3 regions of the Streptomyces sp. NPDC041713 genome follow, and region 1 is predicted to be linked to each of the others. Evidence: riboswitches for the same ligand, from Rfam matches in the RefSeq annotation. Region 1 holds a riboswitch; each other region holds the start of a gene.

Region 1 (10,113 bases):
TAGACATGGCATCCGCCCAGCGAACCTAGGCGTGCTTCCGCGGCTCACGGTTCTCGGGCTCGCCGGCCCACTCGTGGGTTAGGAAGACGACGGCCAGAAAGCCATGCGTGCCTCGTGGATGCTTGTAGGCGAACTCGAGCGGCCCGACTGCACTCTCAAGCTGGTCTCCTCATAGAGCTCGCCCACCGCGGTATCTGTGAGGGGCTCGCTTGGTTCGGTCTTACCGACCGGCAGGTCCCACATTCCCTGGGCGGACTTGGCGTTCTGGCTGCGCTGGAGGATGACTAATCGGTTGGTAGCCGGTGGAAAGTCAAGGCGGCGACCAGCTGCGTCATGGATTCAAGGGCGGGATTACGAGGTCAATTCGGGGCCCTGGGAGCTGCGGCTCATGGACGCGTCCACCGCCAAGGCCACCCTCGACCGTTACAACCGGCGCCCGGAGTGACGCACGCGTCCGTGCGGGTCCGCTGTCACGCCCCGTGACGTTCGGCCGTCCCCTCGTGCATCCACATCATGTTGATCCTGTGCATCTTTGCCGTCGGCCGCATGGAAGCCGGACGAGGCCGCCCATCTTGCTGGGTGGCCTCGGCGCACTCCGTGATAGCACGGAGTGATCGCTTCCGAAGGAAGGTACGGCCTCATGGGCATCTTCAGCCGTCGCCAGACCGGCACCACCGAGCGGGCGCCGGGCGGTGGTCTCGGCACGCTCGATCCGCAGGCCGCGGGGGGCGACGCCGCTCTCGACCCCGCCCTTCGCTCGCTGGAGGGGCAGTGGACCATCGACCGGCCGCACAGCCGGATCGGGTTCTCCGTGCGGCACGCCATGGTCACCACCGTGCGCGGCGCGTTCGCCGATTACGACAGTGCCCTGTACTTCGACGGTGCGCAGCCCTCGCGTTCGCGGGCCGAGCTCACCATTCGTATCGCCAGCGTCGACACCGGGGTCGAGCAGCGCGACGCGCATCTCGTCGGCACCGACTTCTTCGACGCGCGCCGCTATCCGGAGATGGTCTTCCGCTCCACCGCCACCATCCACGACGGTGGGGAGACCTTCCGGATGGCGGGGGATCTCACCATTCGCGAGGTCACCCGGCCCGTCGAGCTCCAACTCGACTATCTGGGCTCGGTGGTGGACCCCTTCGGCTTCGAGCGGGTCGGCTTCGACGGGACCACCACCATCGACCGCACCGACTGGGGACTCGTCTACAACCAGCGGCTCGCTGCGGGCGGCACCATGGTGAGCGAGAAGGTGCGACTTCAGTTCGACATTTCCGCCGTTCGGGCCACGGACGTATAGCGGGGCGGGCCACGGACGTATAGCGGGGCCGACCACGTCCGTGCGGCGGGTCCGTCGGCGGTAATTTGTCTCCGGTTCCCGGATTTCCCGTAATCCCCTTGGAGGCGCTGTGGTTCGCGTATCGGCGGCAGCCGGAGGACTCGCTCTGGTGGCCGCCACGTGCGGTTACGTGACCATGGGGCCCTCCGGCGGGCCGGAGGAGGCGATTCCTACGCTCTTTCTGACGCAGGAACTGGCGTCCACCGCCTCCTCTGAGTCCTCCGGCGCGCATGACGGGCAGCTCGCCAACCGCTTCGTCGTTCGGGACCGTTCCGGGGCGACGGTCGGCGGCGCCTACGAGTCGTGCGTCAAGGGGCTCGTCGGGGGGCGAGCACTCACCGCGTACTGCTCCGGGATCATCGAGATCTCTGGGAAAGGGAAGATCGCCTTCCAGGCCTCCCGGTCGGTCACGGACGGGCCCGGTGCGAAGCAACCCGTGGTCACCGGAGTCGTCACCGGGGGAACCGGCGCCTACGACGACGCCGGCGGGGAGATGGACCTCACCCCGCCTGGCTCCGACGCCGACCCGTGGGTCGCCGAGTTCCGGTGAGCGGTACCGGGCGGAAGTGCGTCGTCAGGCGGCCCCCCTCGTCCAGGACGTGGAACGCCACCGACGGGGGCAGGTCGCGGTGCACGTGGTGCGACGGGTCCGTCCGGTGCTCCCACGGGAGGCGCAGCGTGGAGACCACTCCGGGGGCCACGAGCAGCGGGCGGCCGGCGAACGTCGTCGCCGCCGGCGTGTGCGCGTGGCCCGCCAGGAACGCCGTGACGTTCGGGTGGCGCGCCGTCAGGTCGGCCAGGCGGTCCTCGTCGAGCTGGCGGATGCCGTCCACGTACGGCGTGTTGAGCGGGACCGGCGGGTGGTGGAAGGCGACCAGGACCGGGCGCGTGGGCGGGGTGTCGGCGAGGAGGTCCGACAGCCAGGTCAGCGTCTCGTCCTCCAGTCTGCCGTGGTCCTCGCCGGGGACGGACGTGTCGCACAGGGCCAGGACGAAGCGGTCCGTGGCGTGGGAGCTGTTGATCGGCCTCGTGTGCCCGCTCGCGCCACCGGGTTCGCCCAGCAAGTGCTCGCGGTAGGCGGGGCGTTCGTCGTGGTTTCCGGGGCAGGTCAGCAGGGGGTGACGGGACGTCAGGAGTTTGCGGGCAGCCTCGTACTCGGACCGGGTCGCGTGGTCGGCGATGTCGCCGGTGACGATCACCGCGTCCAGGTCGTACGGGAGGTCGTTCAGGTAGTCCATGACGGCGCGGGTGCGGGCGACGCTGCGGCCGGCGTCGGTGGCGGCGGTGTCGAGGTGGGTGTCGCTCAGGTGGGCTATCACGGAGGGCAGTGGCATGCCCCGAATCTATGGGGCAGGCAGGGGCGGGGTGGAGAGCCAACCGTCGGCCTTTGGCCTGCTTGCTGCGGGGTGCGTGCCACCATGGGTTCGTCCCGGGGTGCCTGCTGCCCCGGGTTCGTCCCGGGGTCCCTGCTGCCCCGGGTTCGTCCCAAGGCGCGTGCCACCCCGGGTTCATCCCGCCCTCAGCCCCGCAGGAACCGCACCGAAGGGCGGCCCGCCCCCGCGTCCGCCTCCTGGGTCACCACCGCCCGCACCCCGTACACCTCGGCGATCAGCTTCTCGGTGATCACCTCGGCCGGGGTCCCCGCCGCGTACGCGGCGCCGTCCTTCAGGATCAGCAGGTGGTCGCAGAACATCGCCGCCAGGTTGAGGTCGTGCAGCGCGATCACGCTGGTGACCGGGAGCTCCGCGACCAGGGACAGCAGGTCCAACTGGTGCTGGATGTCCAGGTGGTTGGTGGGCTCGTCGAGGAGGAGTTCGCGGGGTTCCTGGGCGAGCGCGCGGGCCAGCTGGACGCGTTGGCGCTCGCCGCCGGACAGGGTGTGCCAGGCCTGCGCGGCGCGTTCGGTGAGCCCCGTGCGCGCCAGCGCCTCGCGCACCGCCCGCTCGTCGTGGGGCGTCGGCGCGGACCACGCGCGGCGGTGCGGGATGCGGCCCAGGCGTACGACGTCCCGTACGGTCAACTCGACCTGGGTGGTGGCGTGTTGCTCGACCACGGCGATGCGGCGCGCCACCGCGCGGCGGCCCGTGTCGGCCAGCGTGCGGCCGTCCAGGGTCACCACGCCGGAGGCCGGGGCGAGGACGCCCGCGAGGATGCGCAGGAGCGTGGACTTGCCGGATCCGTTGGGGCCGAGGAGTCCCACGGTGGCGCCGTCGGGCGGGGCGAGGCTGACGCCGTCGACCACCAGGCGGCCGCCCGCCTCCCGGCTGACGCGGTCGGCGCGGACACCCGTGTGCGGGCCCGCCCTTTCCGTGCGCACCAGGTCGTACGTCACGACACCCTCCGCGTCCGGTACAGCACCGCCACGAACGCCGGTACGCCGATGAGTGACGTCACCACGCCGACCGGGACCTCCTGCGGGTCCAGGGCCGTGCGGGCCAGCGTGTCCACCCAGACCAGGAAGACCGCGCCGGCCAGCGCCGTGACCGGGAGCAGCCGGGCGTGCCCGGAGCCGACGAACGCACGGGCCGCGTGCGGCAGGACCAGGCCGACGAAGCCGATGGCGCCCGCCGAGCTGACCAGCGCCGCCGTCAGCAGCGCCGTCGTGCAGAGCAGGATGATCCGGGTGCGGGCCACCCGGACGCCCAGCGTCGCCGCCGCCTCCTGCCCGAACGCGAACGCGTCGAGCGTACGGGCGTGCGCGAGGCAGACCAGCAGCGTCACCGCGAGCACCGCGGCGCACAGCCACACGTCGGTCCAGCCGATTCCGCTGAGGGAGCCGAGGAGCCAGAACAGCACGCCCCGCGTGGTCTCGGCGTCGCCCGCCGTGAGGATCACGAACGAGGTCAGCGCGGAGAAGAGCTGCATCGCGGCGACGCCGGACAGGACGACCCGGTCCGTGGTGTCGCCCAGGGTGTGGCTCAGGAGCAGCACCAGCGCGAACGAGCAGAGCGCGCCGACGAAGGCGCCCGCCGAGACCGACACCGCTCCCCCGCCGACCCCGAGGACGACAACCGCGACCGCTCCCGTGGACGCCCCGGAGGACACCCCGAGGACGAAGGGGTCCGCGAGCGGGTTGCGGAGCAGGGACTGCATGACGGCTCCGCAGACCGCGAGGCCCGCGCCGCAGACCACGGCGAGCAGGGTGCGGGGCATCCGCAGGTTCCAGACGATGCCGTCCCTGATCGGGGTGAGCGGGGTGTCGCCGAGGCCGAGGTGGGCGGCGACGGTCGACCACACGTCGGGCACGGAGATGTCCGCGGGTCCGATGGTGACGGCCACGGATACGGACAGGACGAGCGCGGCGACGCCCGCCGCCCAGAGCAGACCCAGGCGGACGCGGGCGGGGGCGGATACGGGAACGGGGGCGGCACCGGCACCGGCACCCGCACCCGCACCCGCACCCGCACCCGCACCCGCACCGGGAGTGGAGTCCGTGCCCCGCGCGGTCTCGCTCGCCGTCACGTGGCGAGCCCGAACTTCCGCAGGCCCGCCGCCACTTGTTCGATGCCGTCGACCGTACGGACCGTGGGGTTCATCGCCTGGCCGCTGAGCAGGACGTACCGCTTCTTCCTCACCGCGGTGAGGTTCTTCATCGCCGGGTTGGTCTCCAGGAACCTGATCTTCGCCCGCGCGCTCTCCGCCGACTGCGACTTGCGCGTGAGGTCGCCGAGGACGAGCACGTCGGGGTCGCGGTCGGCGACCGTCTCCCAGTTGATCTGCGGCCACTCGTCGTGCGTGTCGTCGAAGACGTTCTTCGCGCCGAGTTCGCGGGTGATGATGCCGGGGGCGCCGCAGCAGCCCGCCATGTACGGGGCGTCGGAGTTGGCGAACCAGTACAGGAGACGCGTGTCGGACGCGTCGATGTCCTTCGTCGCCTTCGTGACCCGGCGCTTCATGTCGGCGATCAGCTTCTCGCCGCGCCGCTCGACGTGGAAGACCTTCGCGAGGTCGCGCACCTCGCCGTAGACCGTGTCCATGGTGAGGGTCCGCACGCGCTTGCCGTCGCCGGCGCCGTCGTTGTCCTTGCCCGCGCAGTCGCTGGGCGAGACGTAGACGGGGACGCCGAGTTCGGTGAACTTCGCGCGGTCCGCGACCCCGCCCTTGCCCACGGTGAAGAGGAAGGAGGCGCTGACGAAGTCCGGCTCCTTGTCGAGGACCTTCTCCAGCGAGGGGTAGCGGTCGGAGAGCCGCTCGACCTTGGCGTTGTCCTTCGCCAGGTTCTTCAGGACCGGGTCGGTCCAGGTGCCGGTGCCTGCCATCCGGTCGGCGAGGCCGAGCGAGAGCAGGATCTCCGTGGAGCCCTGGTCGAGGGAGACGGCCCGCCGCGGCGGCGCCGTGACCTTCGCCTCCTTGCCGCAGGAGGTGACCGTGACCGGATAGCCGTCGGCGCTCCCGCCCCCGGCGCGTCCGGACCTGCCCGCCGAGCCGTCCCCGCACGCGGTGAGCGCGAGCAGAGCGGCGCAGAGGAGGGCGGACAGGCGCACGGGCGCGGATATACGGGCTGTCGAGGACACGTGATCCCTTGGGTCTCGCGGCTCATACGCGGAGCCTGGCCTGCGTCACGACCTCCGCCGCCCGGTGTGCGGACGGAGGCGCCAGCAGGTCTTCGGACTCGGGATCGACCGGGCGGGGCGCCTTCCCGGGCGTCCTGAGACGCCCAGTGGCCGTTGCCCCGCCCGTCCCCCTCACCGCTGCGCGTCAGTTCCGGATTCGCACCGGATTCCCTGGCCCAGGTGTGGGTTTGACTGGCTTGCGCAAGTTATCACGCACCCTCACGCGCTCGTTCCGGCCGTCGGTCCCGGTTCGATCCGGCTTCGACAAGGGCGTCGGTCCGGCTTCAGTCAGGCCGTCGGCGCCGGGCGCGGCTCGCCGCGATACGTGCCGAAGGACCAGCGGTTGCCCTCAGGATCGGCGATGCCGAACTCCCGGCTGCCGTACGGCTTGTCCTCGATCTCGGTGGTGATCTCCACGCCCGCCGCGGTGAGGCGCCGGTACAGCGCGTCCACCTCGGCGGTGACGATGTACGCGCCCGCGCCGCCCGGCTTGCCGCAGGTGGCCGCGGACTCCGGGTCGTACGAGCCGAGCATGATGCCACCGCCTTCCGGCCAGTCGAGCTGGGCGTGGGCGACGCGGCCCTCGTCCTCGTAGACGGCCGTGCGCAGGAAGCCGACGGTGCCGACGAGGAAGTCGATCAGTGCGGGGGCGTCCGTGGCCTGCACGCCCGGCCAGATGGCGGGGGCGGGGGTCACGCGGGTGTCAGGGGTGGCAGGGGTGTCAGAGGTGTCCAGCCGCTGTTCCGGCCGGCTGTTCGGTGTGTTCGGTGTGCTCGGTGTGGTGTTCATGGCTTCGAGTCTTCGCCTCCACCATGGGCCCCGGCTTGGATATTCCGGCACTCTTCGGCCAGCCAGCGGGTGGGGCTGGCCCCCGTGTACTGCCGGAAGTCGCGGACGAGGTGCGAGTGGTCGTAATAGCCCGTGTCGGCCGCGACCCGGGCGAGGTCGGGCCGGTCGCCCGCCGCGACGGCCCGGGTCACGGCGGCCTTCGCGTGCTGGAAGCGCATCAGGCGGGCGGCCTGCTTCGGGCTGAGTCCCGTCTCGGCGCGGAACAGCGCGGTCAGCCGGCGCTCGCTCAGCGCGACGTGCCGGGAGAGTCCGCCGAGCGTGCCCGCGCCGCGGTGCCGGGCCAGCCACGCCCAGGCCTCGCCGACCTCGGGCCGTACGGACCCCGCCGCGCGGTCGTCGGACGCGAGCCGGCGCAGATAGCCGGAGAGGAGAGCGAAGCGGTCCTCCCAGCGGTCCAGCTCGCAGAGCCGCTCGCGGACCTCGGCCGCGCGGGCGCCGAACACGTCGGTGCCCGCGACGACGAGCTGTCCGGTCAGGTCGGCCGCGGGCACGCCGAGGAGCGCGCGGGCCGCGAGGGGGTGCACGGCGAGCTGGATGCCGGCCTCGTGCTCGGGCTGGACGACGTAGGCGGGGCTCTGGTGTAGGCCGCCCACCACGATGTCGGTGCGCGCCGCCTCCGGTCCCGTGGCCCGGTCCGGGGAGTCGCCGGTGGCGATGGGGCCGTCGAGGGAGAAGATCACCGTCAGATACGGCGACGGCAGGCCGCGGTGCAGGGCGGGGCGCTGCCCGGTGGTGCGGTAGCCGACCGCCGAGACGACCATGCCGTCGAGCCGCGGCGCGGCCCGGACGAACTCACGGGTGCCCATGGGTTCAGTATGCGCGGCGGAGTCCGACCGGTCGCGGCGCACGCCCCCGCGCCCCGGGGCCCACGCCCCCACGGCCCACGGCCACCCCGCACCCGCACCCCGCATCGGCGCCCCCCGTGCCTACCCCTGTTCATCTCCCGCATGCCCCCGCGGCACGGTGACTTCGATCATGGGAAATGCGCGTGGCGCCCCATAGCATTGCGCGCCGCTCCGGACGGGGCCGCACACCGCTCTCAGGGAACGGCAGGGACGTAGAGACATGGCAGTACGCACGGCGAAGGCCGCACGGGCAGTACGGGCGAAGAGCAGGCTTGCCCTCATCGGCACCACCGGCGCGCTGGCCGCGGCCGTCCTCGCGGGCAGCGCCCTGTGGCCGACGGACGAGGCGAGCGCAGCCGACACCTCGGCGGCCACCGCCCGCGAGCTGTCGCACTGGCCGAAGCCGGTCGCGAAGCGGCTCGGCAAGGTCATCGCCGAGAACGACCACAAGGGCGCGTACGCGGTGTTCGACGCGGACAACACCACGTACCGCAACGACCTCGAAGAGGCGCTGCTGCCCTTCCTGGAGATGAAGGGCATCCTCACCCGCAAGACCATGGACCCGTCCCTGAAGATCATCCCCTTCAAGGACGAGCCCGGTCACAAGGAGAGCCTCTACAGCTACTACCTGCGGCTGTGCGACGTGGACGACCAGGTCTCCTACCCCTGGGCCGCGCAGATCTTCTCCGGCTTCACGCTGAAGGAGCTCAAGGGGTACGTCGACGAGCTCCTCGCGTACAAGAAGCCGATCCCGGCCGAGTACTACGAGGACGGCAAGCTCACGAAGACCGAGGTGAAGCCGCCGGAGTTCTCGCGCGGCATGCAGCAGCTCTACCGGACGCTGCGCGCGCACGGCGTCGAGGTGTACGTGGTCAGCGCGGCCAGCGAGGACCTGGTGCGGATGGTCCTCGCGGACCCGAAGTACGGCTACGGCGTGAAGCCGCAGAACGTCATCGGCGTGTCCATGCAGCTCAAGGACCGCAAGACCGGCACGGTGACCAGCTCCCGCAAGGAGATCGCCGAGGGGCGCTTCGGCGAGAAGGACCGCGCGAAGCTCGCGAAGCGCGAGCTGACGCCGCACCTGTGGGCGCCGCTGACCTGGTACGAGGGCAAGCCCGCGGCGATCAACACGTACATCGACGAATGGAAGAAGCCGATCCTCGCCGCGGGTGACACGCCCGTCAGCGACGGCCCGATGCTGTTCCACTCCGCCGACGTGGAGCACGGCGGTGTGCGCGTGTGGGTCAACCGCAAGGACGCGTACATGAAGCAGCTGGACGGAATGAAGAAGAAGAACGCCGACCGGCAGCGGAAGCTGGGCCAGAAGGTGACCGCCGACAAGCGGTGGCTGACGGTCACCCCGGACCAGATCGGCTGACGCCCGAGGGTACGTGGGCCGGCCGTGACGGAGCGGCCGGCGAGCGTGTCAGCGGCCCGGCGCGGCCCGGTGCGGCGCGACCCGTCCCGCCGTCTCCTCCTCGGCCGTCCACGCCGCCACCCGCTTGGCGAGCGCGCCGCCCGCCCGGGTCCAGGCGAAGTGGTCGAGCGTGCGGCCCGCCTCCTGCGAGGTGTAGTGGCTGCGGGTGAGGCGGGCCTGCGGGACCTTGGCCAGAAGGTGGTCGAGGGAGGACGCGGGGGCGTACGTGTCCTGGTCGACGGAGATCGCGAGGACGGGCAACCGCAGGGCGTGGAGGGCGGTTTCGTAGTCGCGCGCGGAACCCTTCGCGCTGTAGCGGCCGGTCCGCATCTGCCGTGCCCAGTCGCGCATGACGCCCTTGGGCTGATCGCCGCCGAAGCCGAGCCGGGCGCCGGGCCAGCGGCCGAGCGCGGTCGCCGTGGCGGTGACCAGGAGCTGGAAGAGGTAGAGGGCGGGGGCGCGCAGCGGGCCGAAGGCGCGGTACCAGACGGAGCCGGTGGCGACGATCGCCACGCCGTCCACGCCGACGCCAACGCCGCTACCGCCGCCGACCCTGGCCCCGGCCCCGCCCGGCCTTTCGGGCGAGCGCGTCAACGCCGCGTAGATCAGCGCGAGTTGGCCGCCGAGGCTGTGGCCGAGCAGATGCAGGGGCGGTTCGGGGCCGAGCTCGGCACGGACCGCCGCGACGACCGCGGGGAGGTCCTCCTCGACGATCGCGCGGTAGCCGTGGTCGAGCGGCCTCGGTCCCGCGGGGTCCGGGGCTGCCTCGCCCTGGCCGCGCAGGTCGACGGTGAGCACCGTAAGCCCCTCGTCGTGCAACTGCCGGGCGAAACGGCGGTAGCGGCGGGCGGGTGTGCCCATCGCGGGCAGGATGAGCACCACGGGCGCCGGCGGCGGCCCCGGTGCCGGGCCCGAGCCGGACGGAAGGAAGCGGTCCGGTGCGGGCGCGCGCAGGCCGCGCACCGGGAGGCGGGTGCCGTCCGGGAGTTCGGCGGTCGTCAGGAGCGGCAGTTCGCCGACGGGGTCCGGCTGGGTCATGGGCTCAGCATGTCCCATCGCACGCGTGAGCGCACAGGCCCACGCCGCAACGGGGCCCGCGGCGTCAACTCCCGT
Region 2 (10,113 bases), on a different contig from region 1:
GAGATCGAGCTGTGGGCGCCCTCTCCCGTGCCGACCTGGGTGGTCCTCCTGGAGGCGGCCACCGAGGAGGACCGGGACGCCCTGGAGCAGCTCGCGGCCGACGCGGGCTTCGCCGCCGAGGACTGGTCGTCCTCGGTGCGGCTGCTGTGCCGGATGTGCTCGGAGTCGCGGATGCCGAGCGACGAGGGCGACGGCGAGCATCTGGACCCGCACGACCACAGCGAGCCGGGCCATCCGGGGCCGCTCGGCCACCGCAGCCCGGGCGCGCTCTGGGTGCCGGAGCGCGAGTGCGGCCTCGCGGCGCCCGCCGCCCTGGTGCGCGGGCTGCTGGACGGCTGGGTGGCGGACAGCCCGGATTCCCGGGACTGGCGGGATCTCGAAGAGGTCTGCTGACCGTTCGCCGTAGGCTGTACCGGCACAACTCTCGAGGGTTTCACGGAAGGCGTACGGCGGACATGGCGCAGGACACTGAGCAGCAGGCCATCGGCGGGGACGGGGTGCTCCCCGTCGACGACGAGGGCTTCGTCATCGACACCGAGAACTGCGAGGAGCGCGAGACGGCCTACCGCGAGCGCGGCACGTCCCGGCCCATCACGGTCGTCGGCAACCCGGTGCTGCACAAGGAGTGCAAGGACGTCACCGCCTTCGACGACGAGCTCGCCCAGCTGATCGACGACATGTTCGCGAGCCAGCGCGTCGCCCAGGGCGTGGGCGTGGCCGCCAACCAGGTCGGCGTCGACCTGAAGGTCTTCGTCTACGACTGCATGGACGACGACGGCGTGCGCCACGTCGGCGTGGTCTGCAACCCGGTGCTCCAGGAGCTGCCCGCCGACAAGCGCCGCCTGGACGACTCGGGCGAGGGCTGCCTCTCCGTCCCGACCGCCTACGCCCCGCTGGCCCGCCCGGACTACGCCGAGGTCACGGGTCAGGACGAGAAGGGCAACCCCATCAAGGTGCGCGGCACCGGGTACTTCGCGCGCTGCCTGCAGCACGAGACGGACCACCTGTACGGCTACCTCTACATCGACCGCCTCTCCAAGCGGGAGCGCAAGGACGCGCTGCGGCAGATGGAAGAAGGCACTCCGCGCTACCCCGTGGTGGCGAACGGCTGACGCACGCGACGCCTGAGAGGCGTGGGAACCGCGTGACACGAGCGGCCCCTGGTCGGGAACTACCCCCTGACCAGGGGCCGTTGGCGTGAACCGATCGCCTGTGCGAGCAGAACAGGCTGCCCGAGGTCCATATTCAGTCACGTACGGGGAGGTTCTCGGCAGCGAGGGGTAGTGAATGGCGCAAATCTGTTCCCTGAACGGTCAGTTGTGGTGCTGAATGGAAAGCGCGGGGATACGCAACGGCGCGCGCCCGGTACAGCACAAGGGGCGCGTGTCCTCAAGCGGCTGAAAGGGGAATGTTCGTGCCTGCATATTCCGGAAGCACTTCTCAGACACCACTGCACACACGGCCACGCACACCGGTGGTCACCGTCCCGCCGGCACTGGCCGTTCCGGTGATCGAAGCGACGTTCCCTCGCCGGCTGCATCCGTATTGGCCACAGCTTCAGGAGAAGTCGCGGACCTGGCTGCGTGAAATGCGCCTCATGCCCGCCGACAAGGTCGAACGGTACGCGGACAGCCTGTGCTACACCGACCTGGTCGCCGGCTACTACATCGGCGCGCCGGACGCCTTGCTCACCGCGATAGCCGACCTCAGCAGCTGGTTCTTCGCGTGGGACGACCGGCACGACCGGGACTCGGTGCACGGCAGGGCGGCACAGTGGCGGCGGCTCTGCCGGGGCCTGCACGGCACCCTGAACGACCCCCGGCAGTACCTGCACCACAAGGACCCGTTGGTCGCGGGGTTCGCGGACTGCGTCCGCCGCCTGTACTCCTTCCTCGGCCCCAGCTGGAACGCCCGGTTCGCCCGCCACTTCCACCCGGTGATCGAGGCGTACGACCAGGAGTTCAGGAACCGGTGCAGCGGCACCGTGCCCACCGTCGAGGCGTACGTGGAGCTGCGCCGCCTCACCTTCGCGCACTGGTCGTGGATCGACCTCCTCGAACCCACCGCCCGGTTCGAGCTGCCGACGGCCGTACGCAAGCACCCCGCGTACCGGCGCGCGGCGCTCGCGACCCAGGATTTCTCGGCCTGGTACAACGACCTGTGCTCGCTCCCGAAAGAACTCGCGGGCGACGAGCTGCACAATCTCGGAATCAGCCTCATCCACCACGAGGGAATGACGCTCGAAGAGGCGGTGCGGGAAGTCCACCGGCGCGTCAGCCGGTGCGTCACGGAATTCATCGAGGCGGAACGGGATGTTCTTCTGTTCGCCGATGAATTGGCGGACGGAAGTCAGCACGGCAGGCAACTCTCGGACGCGGTGAAATCCTGCGTCTTCAATATGCGGAACTGGTTCTCGTCCGTGTACTGGTTCCATCACGAGTCGGGCCGCTATCGGGTGGACAGCTGGGACGACAGGTCCGTACCGCCTTATGTGACGGAAGAAGCCGTGGCGGAAAACGAACTGGTGGGTGAGGAATGAGCATCGAGTCCGCAATACCTGCGTCGGCCACTTCCGGTCCCGACCCGCTGCGCACGCCACCCCTCGTCCGGGGCGGTGTGCCGCTGCTCGGCCACGCCTGGAAGCTGGTGCGTGATCCCCTTGGCTTCCTCGCCGCGCTGCGCGACCACGGGGATCTCGTACGGATCAGGCTGGGACCCCGGACGGCGTACGCGGTCTGCGATCCGGAGCTCGTGGGCGCCCTCCTGAAGAACCCCGACTACATCGTCGGGGGCCCGCTCTGGGACACCCTGGAGGTGCTCCTGGGCAAGGGCGTGGCGACCAGCAACGGCAAGCTGCACCGGCGCCAGCGGCGCATGATGCAGCCCTCGTTCCGGCCCGAGCGGATCGCCGACTACGCCAAGGTGATGGAGGAGGAGGCGCGCGCCACAGCCGCCCGCTGGCAGCCGGGCGCCACCGTCGACGTGAGCGCGGAGATGTTCCGCACCGCCGTGCGCATCGTCTCGCGCTCGCTCCTGGAGGTCGACTCCATAGGAGAGAAGGCGGACCGCATCGCGGACTCGCTGCACACGGTGTTCGAGGGGCTCTACCGCCGGATGGTGCTGTCGGTGGGGCCCCTCTACCGCGTCCCGACCCCCGCCAACCGCCGCTTCGAGCGGGCGCTCGCCGATCTGCACGCGCTGGTGGACGAGATCATCGCGGAGCGCCGCGCCGCCGGGCCCGGCGCTCCGGACGACCTGCTCGCGGAATTGCTGCGGGCCAGGGACGAATCCGGGGCGCTCATAGCCGACCAGGAGATCCACGACAACGTGGTGTCGCTCGTCGTGGCGGGTGCGGAGAATGTGGCGTCGACGTTGGCGTGGACCTTCCATCTCCTCACCGAACACCCGGAGCAGGAAAGGCGGTTGGTTGAAGAGGTAAATTCCGTGGCCCCCGATCGCGCGATCACATTCGCAGATCTGGCGGACCTGCCGCACACCCGCAATGTCGTCACCGAGGCGATGCGCATACGGCCGGCCGCCTGGATATTCACGCGCCGGTCGGTGGCCGAAACCGAACTGGGCGGCTATTCGATTCCGGCGGACGCGGACATCGTCTACAGCGTCTACGCGATGCAGCGCGACCCGCGTTCCTTCGAGCGGAACCTGGAGTTCGACCCGGACCGGTGGAAACCGGAACGCGCCGCCGCCGTACCGGAGTTCGCGATGATGCCGTTCAGCGTCGGCAACCGTAAGTGCCCCGGCGACCACTTCAGCCTGGCCGAACTCGCCCTGATCCTCGGGACGGTGGCCCCGAAGTGGCGCCTCGAACCGGTCGGGGAGACCGACACCGGCACCCGCGTCGGCATCACCCTGCACCCCAAGCGGCTCGTCCTGCGGGCCACCCCGCGCTGAACACGGCCGTGTGCCCGCCCCGCCGAAGCCGACGGGACGGGCACAGGGAGGGCGCTGTGCGCCAGACCTAGAACTCGTCGTCGAAGGAGACCGACCCCTCGACCGCGACCTGGTACGCGGAGGGCCGCCGCTCGAAGAAGTTGGTCAGCTCCTGGACGCCCTGCAGCTCCATGAAGGAGAAGGGGTTCTCCGAGCCGTAGACCGGCGCGAAGCCGAGGCGCTGCAGCCGCTGGTCGGCCACGCACTGCAGGTACTCGCGCATCGAGTCGGTGTTCATGCCGGGCAGACCGTCGCCGCACAGGTCGCGGGCGAACTGCAGCTCGGCCTCGACGGCCTCCTTGAGCATGTCCGTGACCTGCTGCTGCAGCGCGTCGTCGAAGAGCTCCGGCTCCTCCTTGCGGACCGTGTCCACCACGTCGAAGGCGAAGCTCATGTGCATCGTCTCGTCGCGGAACACCCAGTTGGTGCCGGTGGCCAGGCCGTGCAGCAGACCGCGGCTGCGGAACCAGTACACGTAGGCGAAGGCGCCGTAGAAGAAGAGCCCCTCGATGCACGCCGCGAAGCAGATCAGGTTCAGCAGGAAGCGGCGCCGGTCGGCCTTGCTCTCCAGCCGGTCCAGCTTCTCGACCGAGTCCATCCAGCGGAAGCAGAACTCGGCCTTCTCACGGATGGAGGGGATCTCCTCGACCGCGTCGAAGGCCGCCGCACGGTCCTCCGGGTCGGGCAGATAGGTGTCGAGCAGCGTCAGATAGAACTGGACGTGCACGGCCTCCTCGAAGAGCTGACGGCTCAAGTACAGCCGCGCCTCGGGGGAGTTGATGTGCTTGTACAGCGTCAGCACGAGGTTGTTCGACACGATCGAGTCGCCGGTCGCGAAGAACGCGACCAGACGGCCGATCATGTGCTGCTCGCCGGGCGAGAGCTTGGCGAGGTCGGCGACGTCGGAGTGGAGGTCGACCTCCTCCACGGTCCAGGTGTTCTTGATCGCGTCCCGGTAGCGCTCGTAGAAGTCCGGGTAGCGCATGGGGCGCAGGGTCAGCTCGAAGCCCGGGTCGAGGAGGTTCTTCTCGCTGTTCGTCGTGGAGCTCATTACTGGCAGGCCTCGCAGGACTCGGGGTTTTCCAGGGAGCAGGCGACGGCGTCTTCGGGGGTCGCCTGCGTGGGGACGGGGGCGGGTGTGGTGGCGGCCGCGTTCGAGCCGCCGGCCGCGCGCGCGATGCGGGTGGCGGGGCGCGAGCGCAGGTAGTACGTGGTCTTCAGGCCCTGCTGCCAGGCGTACGCGTACATCGAGGAGAGCTTGCCGATGGTCGGCGTCTCCAGGAACAGGTTGAGCGACTGCGCCTGGTCCAGGAACGGGGTGCGCGCGGCGGCCATGTCGATCAGGCCGCGCTGCGGCAGCTCCCACGCGGTGCGGTACAGCGCGCGGACGTCCGCCGGGATCCAGCTGAAGCCCTGCACCGAGCCGCTGGCCTCGCGCAGCGCCTCGCGGGTCTGCGCGTCCCAGACGCCCAGCCGCTTCAGCTCCTCCACCAGATAGGCGTTGACCTGGAGGAACTCACCCGAGAGCGTCTCGCGCTTGAAGAGGTTGGAGACCTGCGGCTCGATGCACTCGTACACGCCGGCGATGGACGCGATGGTCGCGGTCGGCGCGATGGCGAGCAGCAGCGAGTTGCGCAGGCCGGTCGCGGCGATACGTTCCCGCAGCGCCGCCCACCGCTCCGGCCAGGTCAGCTCCACGTCGTAGTGGTCGGGGTGCAGGACGCCGCGCGCGGTGCGGGTCTTCTCCCAGGCGGGAAGCGGGCCGCCCCGCTCGGCGAGGTCGGCGGACGCCTCGTACGCGGCGAGCATGATGCGCTCGGCGATGCGGGTCGACAGGGCGCGCGCCTCGGGAGAGTCGAAGGGCAGCCGCAGCTGGAAGAAGACGTCCTGCAGACCCATCGCGCCGAGGCCCACCGGGCGCCACTTGGCGTTGGAGCGGCCGGCCTGCTCGGTCGGGTAGAAGTTGATGTCGACGACGCGGTCGAGGAAGGTGACGGCGGTGCGGACGGTCGCGTCGAGGCGCTCCCAGTCGATGTCGCCGTTCTCCACGAACGCGCCGAGGTTGACCGAGCCGAGGTTGCAGACGGCCGTCTCGCCGTCGTCCGTGACCTCCAGGATCTCCGTGCACAGGTTCGAGGAGTGCACGGTGTGGCCGGGCTCGGCGGTCTGGTTGGCGGTGCGGTTGGCGGCGTCCTTGAACGTCATCCAGCCGTTGCCGGTCTGCGCGAGGGTGCGCATCATCCGGCCGTACAGCTCACGGGCCGGGATGGTCTTCTTGGCCAGGCCCGCGGCCTCCGCCTTGCGGTACGCGGCGTCGAAGTCGTCGCCCCACAGGTCGACGAGGTCCGGCACGTCGGACGGCGAGAAGAGCGACCACGGCAGGTCGGCGGCGACCCGGCGCATGAACTCGTCCGGGATCCAGTGCGCGAGGTTGAGGTTGTGCGTGCGGCGCGCGTCCTCACCGGTGTTGTCGCGCAGCTCCAGGAACTCCTCGATGTCGGAGTGCCAGGTCTCCAGGTAGACCGCGGCCGCGCCCTTGCGCCGCCCGCCCTGGTTGACCGCGGCGACCGAGGCGTCCAGCGTCTTCAGGAACGGCACGATGCCGTTGGAGTGCCCGTTGGTGCCGCGGATCAGCGAACCGCGGGAGCGGATGCGGGAGTACGAGAGACCGATGCCGCCCGCGTGCTTGGAGAGCCGCGCGACCTGGTGGTAGCGGTCGTAGATCGAGTCCAGCTCGTCCAGCGGGGAGTCGAGGAGGTAGCAGGACGACATCTGCGGGTGGCGGGTGCCGGAGTTGAAGAGCGTCGGCGAGGACGGCAGGTAGTCCAGGCGGCTCATCAGGCCGTACAGCGCGGCGACCTCGTCGAGCGCGCGGACGCTGTCGTCCTCGGCGAGGCCGCTCGCCACGCGCAGCATGAAGTGCTGCGGCGTCTCGATGACCTGGCGGGTGATGGGGTGGCGCAGCAGATAGCGGCTGTGCAGCGTGCGCAGGCCGAAGTAGCCGAAGCGGAAGTCGGCGCCGTCGGCGAGCGCGGTGTCCACGAGCGCGTCGAGCCGGGCGGCGTGCGCGGCGACGAAGTCGGCGGTGCGGTCGGCGATCAGGCCCTCGCGGTGGCCGACCGCGATCGACTCGGTGAACGAGCGCACGCCCTGCGTGGCGGCCTCGGCGGCGACGGAGAGGGAGAGCAGCCGGGCGGCGAGCTTGGAGTACGCCGGGTCCTCGGAGATGAGCCCCGCGGCCGCCTCGGTCGCCAGCGTGCGCAGCTCCGCCTCGTCGGCCCTGGCCGAGCGGCCGCGCAGCGCGGCGGCGGCGACCCGGCCGGGGTCGGCGTCGGGGAGGTCGGCGGTGAGGTCGGTCAGGGTGCGCAGCAGCGCGGTCCCCGGCGCGTCGGCACCCTCGGTGCCGTCGGTGCTGGCACTGGGTCGCGGTGCCCGCGCTGACGCAGGTTCGGCAGGCGCGATGGTCACGTGGAGCTCTCCCTCGCTCGGCTCTGGGCCTGCGCGAGGGGACGGCACACACGGGCGCACCCGGACAGGGCGGCGTACCGCGTCCACCGGCCCATTCCACGAGGCCCGGACGGTCGGCACCCGGGCCGGACGGCACGGGTGCGCTGCTGGCAGGTCTTCGGACTCCGCGTACGACAAAGGCGTACACGTCCACCGTTGCGGGACAGTTCCGGACTTGCACCGGATTCCCCTGCGGCGACAGCGAGCACGAGCATACATCTTGTGTCGGCCCGCGGAAGCAGGCCCACATCTTGTGTCGGATCGCGGGGGATGGGGCCTAGAGTGTCAACGCGTAGGTGAGCAGCGGGAGGTCGGGGAGCGGGCACCAGTCGCGCTCCGGGGTCCGCGTGAAGCCGAGGCGTTCGTAGAGCCGGTGTGCGGTCCGCATGGAGGGCGAGGAGGACAGCACGAGCCGGCGCCGGCCCGCCTCCCGGGACCGCTGCACGCACGCGCGGACGAGTAGTTCGCCGACCCCGCGGCCGCGCGCCGCGGGCGAGACCGCCAGCATGCGGATCTCCGTCTCGTCGTCGCGCGCGATGTCGGCCAGGGCGCCGCCGGAGGGCACGAAGGTGACGCCGCCGAGCAGCGCGCCGTCCGCGGTGCCGTCCGCCACGGCGACCAGGATCTCGGCGTGCGCCGCGCGCCCCGCCACGTCCCGCAGCACGGGCAGGTACTGGTCGTCCGCCCCATAGTCCAGGTGTCCGTCGTCGAGATAGGCCTGCGCGGTGAGGTCGCCCAGCGCCGCGTACTCCTCGGGGCGTGCCGTTCTGATCGTGATGTCCATGGGGCGCAGTGTGCAACAGCGCACGACAAAGGGCCGCCGGTTTTCCGGCGGCCCTCCGGTGTCGGCGGGGCGGGAGCGGACTCAGCTCCGCGGGAGCGGGCTCAGTGGCCGGCGCCCGCGGTGGCCGGCGGCAGTTCCTCCACGACGCCGGGGTCGCCCGCGTCCGCCGTGTAGTCCTCCGGAGACGTCTCGTCGACGCCCTCGGGGGCCTTCAGCGCCTTCAGGACGAAGGTGAGGACCACGGTGACCACCACGTTCAGGACGAAGGCGGTGAGGCCGATGTAGCCGATCTCGCCGATGCCCGGGATCGTGTCGGAGGAGCCGCCGAAGTGCTTCTGCGTGGGCGAGGCGACGCCGTACGCGGCCAGCGTGCCGTAGACCATGCCGACCGCCCAGCCCGCGAGCAGCGCCCAGCGGTGGAACCACCGGGTGAACAGGCCGCCGACCAGCGCGGGCATCGTCTGCAGGATCCAGATGCCGCCCAGCAGCTGGAAGTTGATCGCCACGGTCTTGTCCATGCCGAGGACGAAGATGAGGGCGCCCACCTTCACCAGGAGCGAGACCAGCTTGGAGACCTTGGTCTCCTGCTCGGGCGTCGCGTCGGGCTTGATGAAGTCCTTGTAGATGTTGCGGGTGAAGAGGTTCGCGGCCGCGATGGACATGATGGCGGCGGGCACGAGCGCGCCGATGCCGATCGCGGCGAAGGCGACGCCGGTGAACCAGTCGGGGAACATGTCCTCGAAGAGCTGCGGGATGGCCAGCTGGCCGTTGTCGACCTTGACCCCGGCGGCGATCGCCATGAAGCCGAGCAGCGCGAGCAGGCCCAGCATCAGCGAATAGAGCGGCAGGATCGTGGTGTTGCGGCGGATGACGTTGCGGTTCTTGGAGGAGAGCGTCGCCGTGATCGAGTGCGGGTACATGAAGAGCGCGAGCGCCGAGCCGAGCGCCAGCGTCGCGTACGTCCACTGGCCGGCCTCGGGCGGCGCGAGGGCGCCGCGCGGTTTGCCCGTGCCCTCGTTGACCACCCCGAAGGCGTCGCCGGCCTTGGCGAAGATGTCGTCGAAGCCGCCGAGCTTGATCGGGATGTAGATGATCGCGACGGCGATGACGAGGTAGATCAGCCCGTCCTTCACGAACGCGATCAGCGCGGGCGCGCGCAGCCCCGAGGAGTACGTGTACGCCGCGAGCACCGCGAACGCGATCAGCAACGGCAGGTCCTTGACGAACCAGTTGGTGTCGGGGCCGCCACCGATGCCCATGACGTCGAGAACGGCCTGGATGCCGACCAGTTGGAGCGCGATGTACGGCATCGTGGCGAGGATGCCGGTGACCGCGACGGCCAGCGAGAGCCCCTTGGAGCCGAACCGCCCGCGCACGAAGTCCGAGGTGGTCACGTAGCCGTGCTTGTGCGAGACCGACCACAGGCGCGGCAGGAAGGTGAAGATCAGCGGGTAGACGAGGATCGTGTACGGGACGGCGAAGAAGCCGGCCGCGCCCGCCGCGTAGATCGCCGCCGGGACGGCCACGAAGGTGTACGCGGTGTACAGGTCTCCGCCGAGCAGGAACCAGGTGACCCAGGTGCCGAACGACCGTCCGCCCAGGCCCCATTCGTCCAGGGACTCGGTCTCGGCCCTGCGCCAGCGCGCGGCCAGGAAGCCCATCGCCGTGACCGCGACGAAGAAGAAGATGAAGACCCCGAGGGCGACGCCGTTCACGCCGCCCGATGCGAGTGTGGTCACTTTCCGGCACCCCCCTGGGCCTGCGCGGCCTTGCGGGAGCGCTGGTCACGCTGCCACAGCTTGTACGCGGTCATCGTCAGCACCGTGGAGATGAGCACCCACAGCATCTGGTACCAGTAGAAGAACGGGATG
Region 3 (10,113 bases), 470 kb from region 1:
GGCCGCCGCCGCGATGGTCGGGCACAGCGTCATGGACGGCGTCGCGATCGGCGCCGCCTTCCAAGTGGGCGGCGGCATGGGCGTCGCCGTGGCGCTGGCCGTCGTCGCCCACGACTTCGCGGACGGCTTCAACACGTACACGATCACCAGCCTGTACGGAAACGCCCGCCGCAAGGCGCTTGCCATGCTGTTCGCGGACGCGGCGGCCCCGGTCGTGGGCGCCGCGTCGACGCTGCTCTTCACCATTCCGGAGCAACTGCTCGGCGGCTATCTGGGCTTCTTCGGCGGCGCGCTGCTCTACCTCGCGGCCGCCGAGATCCTGCCCGAGGCGCACCACGACCACCCGGCCCGCTCGACGCTGCTGTGCACGGTGGCGGGCGCGGCGTTCATCTGGCTGGTGGTGGGCCTCGCGGGCTGAGCCGCCGGGAGCGGTGCGTACGCTCACGGCGCGCAGCTCTCGACGAACCGGCGCGCGATGCCCGGCTCGGCGGCCCAGTGCGTGTGCAGATAGCTGGCGTGCACGTTCCGCTGGACGAAGCCCTCGACGCGCCGCTCGGGCGCGTGCAGGCCCCAGGCGGGCGTCGGCCCCGCGCCGGGCTCGACGGTGGTGCGGTGGAACTCGTGGCCCCGCATCCGCGTGCCGGCGACCGCGAGCACGCTGTCGGAGACGGCCACCGCCTCCCGGTACCCGAGCGTCAGCCGCTCCGACATCCGCGCGTCGGCGTCGAGCACCCCGCACATCGGCTTCCCGTCGAGCTCCCGGGAGAGGTAGAGCAGCCCCGCGCACTCGGCGGCCACCGGCGCCCCGGAGAGCGCGAGTTCGGCCACGGCCTTCCTGAGCCGCTCGTTGGCGGACAGCTCCGGCGCGTACACCTCGGGGAACCCGCCCCCGATGACCAATCCGGCGGTCCCGTCGGGGAGTTGTTCGTCGCGGAGCGGGTCGAAGGTGACGACCTCGGCTCCGGCGGCCCGCAGCAACTCGGCGTGTTCGGCGTACGAGAAGGTGAACGCGGCCCCACCGGCGACGGCGACGATGGGCCTCTCCGGCCCGGCCGGGGGGTATCCAGCCCGTCCGGCGCTTGAGGACGAACCAGGCGAAGCCGGTGACTCCCCGAGCCCCGTCGCGGGGTCCCAGGCCTCGCCCCGCAGGTCCGGTGCCGAACGGGCCAGCGCGAGAAGCGCGTCCAGGTCGCACCCGCCCCGTACCTGCGCGGCCAGCGCGGCGATCGACTCCACCGCCTCCGGCTGCCGCTCGGCGACCGGTACCAGGCCCAAGTGCCGGGACGGCGCGCCCACTTGGGGGGCGCGGCGCAGCACGCCGAGCACCGGCACGCCCGACTCGTCCAGGGCGTCCCGCACCAGCATCTCGTGCCGGTCCGAGCCGACCTTGTTGAGGATCACCCCGGCGATCCGCACCTCGGGGTCGAAGGACGCGAAGCCGTGCACCAGCGCCGCCACCGACCGCGACTGCGACGACGCGTCGACGACCAGCACGACCGGCGCCCGCAACAGCTTCGCCACATGGGCCGTGGAGGCCAACTCGCCCTGCCCGGCGACCCCGTCGTACATCCCCATCACGCCCTCGACCACGGCGAGATCGCAGCCGGCGGACCCGTGCGCGAACAGCGGCGCGATCAGGTCGGGCCCGCACAGGTACGCGTCGAGGTTGCGGCCCGGACGGCCGGTCGCCAGGGCGTGGTAGCCCGGGTCGATGTAGTCCGGCCCCACCTTGTGCGGGGAGACGGCGAGCCCGGCCGCCGCGAACGCGGCCATCAGGCCCGTCGCGACGGTCGTCTTGCCGCTGCCCGACGACGGCGCCGCGACGACGAGGCGAGCTACCACTCGATGCCCCTCTGGCCCTTCTGGCCCGCGTCCATCGGGTGCTTGACCTTGGACATGTCGGTGACCAGGTCGGCGAAGTCGATCAGCTGCCGCGGCGCGTTGCGGCCGGTGATGACGACGTGCTGGGTGCCGGGGCGGTCGCGCAGCACCTGGACGACCTCCTCGACGTCGATCCAGCCCCAGTGCATCGGGTAGGCGAACTCGTCCAGGACGTACAGCTTGTACGTCTCGGCGGCGAGGTCCCGCTTGACCTGCTCCCAGCCCTCGCGGGCCTTGTCCTCGTTGGTCGACTCGCCCTCGGCGGGGGCGCGCTGGATCCAGGACCAGCCCTCGCCCATCTTGTGCCAGGCGACCGTGCCGCCCTCGCCGGAGGCGCCGAGGACCTTCAGCGCGTTCTCCTCGCCGACCTTCCACTTCGCCGACTTCACGAACTGGAAGACGCCGATCGGCCACCCCTGATTCCAGGCCCGCAGCGCGAGCCCGAACGCGGCCGTCGACTTGCCCTTGCCGATGCCCGTGTGCACGAACACCAGCGGACGGTTGCGGCGCTGGCGCGTCGTGAGCCCGTCGTCCGGTACGACGCTCGGCTGTCCCTGCGGCATTAAGCGGCCCTCCTCGAAGGCGAGTTCATGGTCTGTACGTCCTTGACGAGGCCGGCGATGGAGTCCGCCCGCAGCTCGTCGAGGGTCACGGCCGTCCCGCCGAGCTCGCCCGCCAACTGGCCAGCGAGGCCCAGACGTACGTAACCCGACTCGCAGTCGACGACCACCGAGGCGACCGAGTCGGCCGCGAACAGCCGTGCCGCGCGGCCCGCGCGGGCCACCGGCTCGACCCCTCCGGTGGCGCGCCCGTCCGTCACCACGACCACCAGCGGGCGGCGCGCGGCGTCCCGCAGCCGCTCGATCCGCAGCACGTCGTGCGCCTTCAGCAGGCCCGCCGCCAGCGGCGTCCGGCCGCCCGTCGGCAGGGTCTCCAGACGGGCCGCGGCCGCGTCCACCGACGACGTCGGCGGCAGCGCCACCTCGGCGTCCTGGCCCCGGAACGTCACGAGCCCCACCTTGTCGCGCCGCTGATAGGCGTCGAGGAGGAGCGAGAGCACGGCGCCCTTGACGGCGCTCATCCGCTGCCGCGCCGCCATCGACCCGGAGGCGTCCACGACGAACAGCACGAGGTTGCCCTCGCGGCCCTCGCGCGTCGCCTGACGCAGATCGTCACGGCGTACGACGAGACCGGTCCCCGAGCGTCCGCGGGCCTTCTGGTGCGGGGCTGCGGCCTGCACGGTCGCCGCCAAGTGCAGCTTGGTCAGGGCGCCTTGGGGGCGGCGCGAGCCCGTCGTGCGGCCGTGCTCGGTGCGGGCCCGCGAGCGCCGCCCGGCCGCGCCCTCGCCGATGCCGGGCACGCTCAGCATCTTCGTACGGAACGGCTCGGCCGCGCGCACGGGCTGCTGCTCGCCCGCCCCGGACGGTGCACCCGGCGCGGGTGCTGGCTCCTGCGGGGGGGACGCCTGATCCGTGTCGGAGCCTTGGTTCTGGGACGGCAGTTCGGGGGATTCGGGGCCGTCGGACGGGGGCTGCCCGCCACCGGGGCCGCCGCCATCAGGCCCGTCCGGGCCGCCGCCGTCGGGGTCGTCGTCGCCCTCCGGAGGCTCCGGCTCCTCGGAAGCCTCGTCCTCGCGTGCCTCCTCCAGCGTCTCGTCGAGCTTGTCCTCGTCGAGGCCCGGCGCGTCGAAGGGGTTGCGGCGCCTGCGGTGCGGCAGCGCGAGGAGGGCGGCCTGCCGCACGTCCTCGCTCAGCACGTCGGTGCGGCCCGCCCACGCGGCCAGCGCCGTCGCCGTGCGCGCCATCACGATGTCCGCGCGCATCCCGTCGACCTCGAACGCCGCGCAGGTCGCCGCGATCTGCCGCAACGCCCCGTCGCCCAGGGTGACGTGGGGGAGCAGTGCGCGGGCCGCCACGACCCGGTCCCGCAGCGCGGACTCGTCCTCGCTCCAGCGGCCGGCGAAGCCCTCGGGGTCGTCGTCGTACGCCAGGCGCCGACGCACCACCTCGACGCGCTGGTCGGTCTCGCGGGAGGCGGCCACCTCGACGGTGAGCCCGAACCGGTCCAGCAACTGCGGCCGCAGCTCGCCCTCTTCGGGGTTCATCGTGCCGACGAGCAGGAAACGGGCGGCGTGCCGCACGGAGACGCCCTCGCGCTCCACGTACGAGGCACCCATGGCGGCGGCGTCCAGGAGGAGGTCGACCAGGTGGTCGTGGAGCAGGTTGACCTCGTCGACGTACAGGATGCCGCGGTGCGCGTCGGCGAGCAGGCCGGGCTCGAAGGCCTTCACGCCCTCGGCGAGGGCCCGTTCGATGTCCAGGGCGCCGACGAGGCGGTCCTCGGACGCGCCGACCGGCAGCTCGACCATCCGCGCCGGGCGCGCCGTGGCGCCGCCCGACTCGTGCGGGCCGTCCGGGCAGTTCGGGTCCGGGGCCGCCGGATCGCACGAGAAGCGGCACCCGGCGACGACCGGCACCTCGGGGAGCAGCGCCGAGAGCGCGCGCACGGCGGTGGACTTGGCGGTGCCCTTCTCCCCCCGCACGAGCACACCGCCCACGGCGGGCGACACGGCGTTCAGCAACAGCGCGAGCCGCAGATCGTCCTGGCCGACGAGGGCGGTGAACGGATAGGGGGTGGTCACAGGGCCTCCTTGATGCGGTGGTGCGGGGCGGCGCTCACGATGGCGCTGAAGACGGCTCTCATGACGGCGCTCACGACGGGGCTCCGGGCGCGATGAACGGCAGCCCGGCCGGTGCGCCGTTCTCGATCAGGTCCAACAGGCCGTCCGTGTCCGCGTGTTCTTCGATCAGGTCGCCGAGCAGGTCGAGCTGTTCCTCGCGCAGCGTCCCGAAGGCGGTGTCCGGCGCGGGCACGAAGCGGCGCCCCGCCGCGCGGGCGACCTCGGTGAGGAACCGGCGCCGGAACGCGTCGCTCTCCAGCGACCCGTGCCAGTGCGTGCCCCACACCTCGCCGACCCGGCAGCCGTCCAGGAACGGCTCGCCGCCCAGCACCTCGGCGACCCCGTGATGGATCTCGTACCCCTCGACGGGCTCGCCGAGTGCCTCGCCCACCGGCCGGGCGAGGGTCTTCTCGCGGGCGAACCGCACCCGTACCGGCAGCAGCCCGAGGCCGTCCACGGAGCCGGCCCGCGACTCGACGTCGTCCTCGATGTGCTCGCCGAGGACCTGGAAGCCCCCGCAGATCCCGAGCACGGGACGGCCTTCGGCGGCGCGGCGCGCGAGGGCGTCCGCGAGGCCGCGCTCCCGCAGCCAGGCCAGCGCCCGTACGGTCCCGCGGGTGCCCGGTACGACGACGAGGTCGGCGTCGACGAGCTCCTCGGCCCGGTCCACGAACCGCACGACGACGCCCGGCTCGGCGGCCAGCGCGTCCACGTCCGTGAAGTTGGACATCAGCGGCACCGCGCACACCGCGACCCGCAGCACGTCCTCGCCGACCGGCGGGGCGACCACGGACTCCCGTACGGCGCCGCGCAGGGAGACCCGCAGCCCGTCCTCCTCGTCGATGCCGAGCCCGTGCTGGAACGGCAGCACCCCGAAGGTGCGCCGCCCGGTGAGCCCGAGCAGCATGTCCAGCCCCGGTTCGAGGAGGGAGACGTCACCGCGGAACTTGTTCACCAGATAGCCCGCGACGAGCTCCTGGTCGGCCGCGCTCAGCAGCGCGGTCGTGCCGAAGAACGAGGCGAACACCCCGCCCCGGTCGATGTCCCCGACCACCAGGACGGGGAAACGGGCGGCGCGCGCGATGCCCATGTTCACGATGTCGGTGCGCCGCAGGTTGATCTCGGCGGGGCTGCCCGCGCCCTCGCAGATGACGGCGTCGTACGTGCTGCGCAGTTCCTCCAGGCAGCCCACGACGGTGTCCAGCAACTGCGCCTGCCGCCCCCCGTGGTAGCCACGCGCACTCATCTCGCCCACCGGCTTGCCCATCAGGACGACCTGGCTGGAGCGGTCGCCGCCCGGCTTGAGGAGTACGGGGTTCATCAGCGCGGTCGGCTCGACGCGGGCGGCCTGCGCCTGCATGGCCTGCGCCCGGCCGATCTCCGCGCCCTCGCGGGTGACGAAGGAGTTGAGGGACATGTTCTGCGCCTTGAACGGCGCGACGGACACGCCCTTGCGGGTCAGCCACCGGCAGATGCCGGCGGTGACGACGCTCTTCCCGGCGTCCGACGTGGTCCCGGCGACCAGCAGTCCACCGCTCATGCTTTCCCTCTCCCTGACGTCGCCGACCGCAGCGCCCAGCGGGCGCCCACCACCGCTCCCAGGGCGAGCAGCCCGACGCGCCGGGACAGCCTGGCGGCCCGGTCGATGTCGGCCACCCGCACCTCGCGCCCCTCCCCGTTCAGCACCGGCCGGTGCTCGATCCGCCCCCCGTACGAGAGCGTCCCCCCGAGCCGGACGCCCAACGCCCCGGCGAAGGCGGCCTCGACGGGTCCTGCGTTGGGGCTCGGATGCTTGCCCGCGTCCGCGCGCCAGGCGCGCAGGGCCCCGCGCGGCGCGTCCCCGGCGAGCGCCGCGAGCCCCGCGGTCAGCCGCGCCCCCGGCCACCCGAAGACGTCGTCGAGCCGGGCGGAGGCCCAGCCGTACCGCCGGTAGCGGGCCGATTTGTGTCCCACCATCGCGTCCAGCGTGTTGACGGCCCGGAAGGCGACGAGGCCGGGCACCCCGGCGAGCGCGCCCCACACGAGCGCCCCCACCACCGCGTCGGAGGTGTTCTCGGCGACGGACTCCACCACGGCCCGCGCGATGCCGTCCGCGTCCAGCGCCTGCGGGTCCCGCCCGCACAGATGTGGCAGCCGCTCCCGTGCGACCTCGATGTCCCCGGCGGCCAGCGCCCCGCCGACGGCCCGCGCCTCCCGGCCGAGCGAGGTGCCGCCGACGACGGCCCAGGTGGCGGCGGCGGTCAGCGCGACGGATCCGGCACGTGAACGGCGTACGAGCGTGGTGGCCAGGGCAGCGGCACCCGCCGCGCCCCCGGCGCACACCACGGTGTGCAGCGCGCCCCAGCCGCGGTGGTCGCGCCAGAGGGCCCGTTCGACGGCGGCGGCGGCACGGCCGAACGCGGCGACCGGGTGGCCCCGGCGGGGATCGCCGAGCAGCAGGTCGCCGAGGAGGCCGGCGGCGGCGCCGTACGCGAAGTCGCGATCGGCACGCACGGGGTCAGCCCGTCGCCGCGCTGAGGAGCGAGCTCGTACTCAGAGGGAAGGGCGGCACCGGGCGGCCGAGCATGGCGATATGTCCTCACTCAGGGTGTCCGCGCCCTGGTTCGACGTGATCGGCGGCGAGAGTTCCTGGCTCGCGGGGAGGGACTCCCCGGTGACAGTGGCGGGACCGCGCCGGATTCGCACCGGCTTCCTCTTCTGCCGCCGTGGTTGGCCCCGGCAGTCCACCACGGCCCGCGAAGGCCCGTCAACTCGCCGTTGACCTGCGGCGGGAGAGTGTGTTGGGGCCCACACGCGGCGCCTGCACGCGGGGTCCGCGCACGCGCGTGGGGCGCGGAGCGTCCGTACGCTCCGCGCCCCACGAGGAAAGGCTGCCGTCGGGCGACGCCTCAGGCGACGATCAGGAAGATGCCGTACGCCACCGCCGCCGCGCAGAGCGCGAAGCAGGCGTACGCGCCGGTGCGCGCCAGGGCCGCGGAGCCACCGGCGGAGGCGGCCGCCGACTCCTGCTTGGAGAGGCCGACGATGCCGAGGGTGAACAGGCCCACCAGGGCCACCGTCACCGCGAGGCTGACTCCGAACACGGAGCCGAGAGCTGCCCAGTCGATGCTCATGCTGGTCTGTCCTTACACGGTCGCGGGCCGGGCGGGGTCCGCCATGGCGCCGGTCGTGGTGGTGGTCGGGGCCGAGACGGTGGCCTTGACGGGAGCGCCCGGCAGGACGGAGGCGGCCATCGCGCCCGCCGGGGGCGGGGTGACGGCGGCGATCGCGGTGGTCACGACGCCCGCGGGCTCGGCGGCCGGGGTGTCGCCGGAGCGGATCTCGTCGTCCGTGACGTTGGTGTGGTCCACCGAGTTGCGGCGGGACAGGACCCAGATGACGCTCGCCCCGGCGATCAGGAGGGCCGCGGTGACCGCGACGCCCCAGGGGCCCTGCTTGGTGAGGAACTCGGCGCCCGCGCCGACCAGACCGGCGGCCGGCAGGGTCAGGCCCCACGCGACGAACATCCGGGTGGCGGTCGACCAGCGGACCACGCCGCCCTTGCGGCCGAGGCCCGCGCCCATCACGGCGCCCGAGCAGACCTGGGTGGTGGAGAGGGAGAAGCCGATGTGCGAGGAGGCGAGGATCGCCGTCGCGGCGCTGGTCTGGGCGGCGAAGCCCTGCTGCGGCGCGAGGTCGGTCAGGCCCTTGCCCATCGTGCGGATGATGCGCCAGCCGCCGAGGTAGGTGCCGAGCGCGATGGCGACACCGGCCGAGACGATGACCCACATCGGGGGGTTGGCGCCGGGGTTCAGGACGCCGCCGGTGATCAGGGCGAGCGTGATGATGCCCATGGTCTTCTGCGCGTCGTTGGTGCCGTGGGCCAACGAGACGAGTCCCGCGGAGGCGATCTGGCCCGCGCGATAGCCCTTGGCGGTGGCCTTCTGGTCGGTGTTGCGGCCGATCCGGTACGTCAGGCGGGTGGCCAGCGTCGCGGCGATGCCGGCCACCAGCGGGGCCGCGACGGCCGGGATGAGGATCTTGGTGACGACGGTGCCGCCGTTGATCGACGACCAGCCCATCGACATGACCGCGGCGCCGATGAGGCCGCCGAAGAGTGCGTGGGAGGAGCTGGAGGGCAGGCCCACCAGCCAGGTCAGCAGGTTCCACAGAATCGCGCCGACGAGCGCGGCGAAGATCACCTCTGTCTTGAGGCCGTCCTCGTTGACGATGCCGCCGGAGATCGTCTTGGCGACCTCCACGGAGAGGAAGGCGCCGACGAGGTTGAGCACGGCGGACATGGCCACCGCCGTCTTGGGCTTGAGAGCGCCGGTCGAGATGGTCGTCGCCATCGCGTTGGCTGTGTCGTGGAAACCGTTCGTGAAATCGAACACGAGAGCGGTGACGATCACGATCCCGAGGAGAAGCGTGATGTGTTCCATTTACCCAGGCTTCTGTTGGACGTCAGTGGCACAAGGAACGTAGGCAATCCGGGTGAACGGAAAGTGAACTGGGCCGGGCGGTGCGGTGACCCAAAGCGGAGTGCCCTTGCTCCGGGTAGGACAGGTGTTTGAGATCGACTGTACGGAGCGGTGCCGGGCGACCCGCAAACCGACCGGAGTGTCGGGCTCCGCCATCCGGCGGCGCACCCCGCACGGACCGACCGCCCGCCCCCGGCCCCCCGGGCCGGCGCCCACCGTTGAAGAGATCCAGATCACCCGGCAGGATCCCCGCATGACTGAGCAGCGGCACACCGATGCCACCGAGGACACCGGCGGCACTGACGGGGCGGCGACGCGCGACGCGATCGGCCGGGCCTGGGAGGAGCTGGTCGCGACGGCCCGCAGGACGGTGACGGACGGCCTGGTCGTCGGCACCTCCGGCAACGTCTCCGTGCGGGTCGGCGACACCGTCCTGGTCACCCCGACCGGCGTCCCGTACGACCGGCTGCGCCCCGAGGACGCCGTCGGCGTCGACCTCGAAGGACGCCAGGTGCTCGGCGATCTCACGCCCACCAGCGAACTCCCCATGCACCTCGCCCTCTACCGCGCCACGGACGCGCGGGCGGTGGTGCACACCCACGCCGTGCACGCCACGGCCGTGTCGCTGCTGGTCACCGAGGTCCCCGCGGTCCACTACATGACCGCCGCCCTCGGTGGCCCGGTGCGCGTCGCGCCCTACGCGCTCTACGGCACCGAGGAGCTGGCGAGCGCCATGCTCGGCGCCCTGCGCGAGCGCACCGGATGCCTGCTCCAGAACCACGGAACGGTCACCTACGGATCCGGCCTCGCCCAGGCGTACGACCGCACCGCCCAGCTGGAGTGGATGTGCCGCCTCTGGCTCACCGCCGCCGCCCTCCCCGGCCGCACCCCGGCCCTCCTCTCGCCGGACCAGCTGCGCGAAGCGGAAGGCAAACTGAAGGGGTACGGACAGTCGGCCAACTGAGCTGTTCGCTCACCCCGCGGGCACCGCCCACTGGCTTCGCGGGCCTCGCCCCCGGACACTGGGACGGTGCGCCCAGCCAAAGCGACGGCAGCGGCCGTCACCGCAGTCACAGCCGCCCTCGGGACGGC

Evidence for each region. A riboswitch is a leader RNA that binds a small molecule or an ion and turns the genes downstream of it on or off. The one in region 1 is predicted to bind cobalamin.
Region 2: linked by a shared signal. The riboswitch ahead of ACZ6CV_RS05860 (ribonucleoside-diphosphate reductase subunit alpha) and the one ahead of ACZ6CV_RS02485 (ABC transporter substrate-binding protein) in region 1 are both predicted to bind cobalamin.
Region 3: linked by a shared signal. The riboswitch ahead of ACZ6CV_RS04650 (cobalamin biosynthesis protein) and the one ahead of ACZ6CV_RS02485 (ABC transporter substrate-binding protein) in region 1 are both predicted to bind cobalamin.

The regions. Positions count from the first base shown of each region.
Region 1 is NZ_JBVIZY010000001.1:577,461-587,573, reverse strand. Features, by position in the region: partial or broken gene ACZ6CV_RS02515 (NUDIX domain-containing protein) at 1-335, opposite strand, end outside; gene ACZ6CV_RS02510 (YceI family protein) at 641-1,297, shown strand; gene ACZ6CV_RS02505 (hypothetical protein) at 1,446-1,886, shown strand; gene ACZ6CV_RS02500 (metallophosphoesterase) at 1,837-2,670, opposite strand; gene ACZ6CV_RS02495 (ABC transporter ATP-binding protein) at 2,856-3,668, opposite strand; gene ACZ6CV_RS02490 (FecCD family ABC transporter permease) at 3,665-4,666, opposite strand; gene ACZ6CV_RS02485 (ABC transporter substrate-binding protein) at 4,795-5,820, opposite strand; cobalamin riboswitch at 5,917-6,101, opposite strand; gene ACZ6CV_RS02480 (VOC family protein) at 6,178-6,678, opposite strand; gene ACZ6CV_RS02475 (AraC family transcriptional regulator) at 6,675-7,544, opposite strand; gene ACZ6CV_RS02470 (HAD family hydrolase) at 7,804-8,961, shown strand; gene ACZ6CV_RS02465 (alpha/beta hydrolase family protein) at 9,010-10,038, opposite strand.
Region 2 is NZ_JBVIZY010000002.1:216,387-226,499, reverse strand. Features, by position in the region: gene ACZ6CV_RS05885 (tetratricopeptide repeat protein) at 1-393, shown strand, start outside; gene def (peptide deformylase) at 456-1,112, shown strand; gene cyc1 (epi-isozizaene synthase) at 1,415-2,539, shown strand; gene ACZ6CV_RS05870 (bifunctional albaflavenone monooxygenase/terpene synthase) at 2,536-3,912, shown strand; gene ACZ6CV_RS05865 (ribonucleotide-diphosphate reductase subunit beta) at 3,980-5,002, opposite strand; gene ACZ6CV_RS05860 (ribonucleoside-diphosphate reductase subunit alpha) at 5,002-7,419, opposite strand; cobalamin riboswitch at 7,551-7,683, opposite strand; gene ACZ6CV_RS05855 (GNAT family N-acetyltransferase) at 7,736-8,242, opposite strand; gene mctP (monocarboxylate uptake permease MctP) at 8,344-9,903, opposite strand; gene ACZ6CV_RS05845 (DUF3311 domain-containing protein) at 9,978-10,113, opposite strand, start outside.
Region 3 is NZ_JBVIZY010000001.1:1,046,569-1,056,681, forward strand. Features, by position in the region: gene ACZ6CV_RS04625 (ZIP family metal transporter) at 1-418, shown strand, start outside; gene ACZ6CV_RS04630 (cobyrinate a,c-diamide synthase) at 442-1,842, opposite strand; gene cobO (cob(I)yrinic acid a,c-diamide adenosyltransferase) at 1,836-2,444, opposite strand; gene ACZ6CV_RS04640 (putative cobaltochelatase) at 2,444-4,522, opposite strand; gene ACZ6CV_RS04645 (cobyric acid synthase) at 4,593-6,101, opposite strand; gene ACZ6CV_RS04650 (cobalamin biosynthesis protein) at 6,098-7,054, opposite strand; cobalamin riboswitch at 7,165-7,304, opposite strand; gene ACZ6CV_RS04655 (hypothetical protein) at 7,450-7,674, opposite strand; gene ACZ6CV_RS04660 (inorganic phosphate transporter) at 7,687-8,982, opposite strand; gene ACZ6CV_RS04665 (class II aldolase/adducin family protein) at 9,275-9,985, shown strand; gene ACZ6CV_RS04670 (alpha/beta hydrolase family protein) at 10,052-10,113, shown strand, end outside.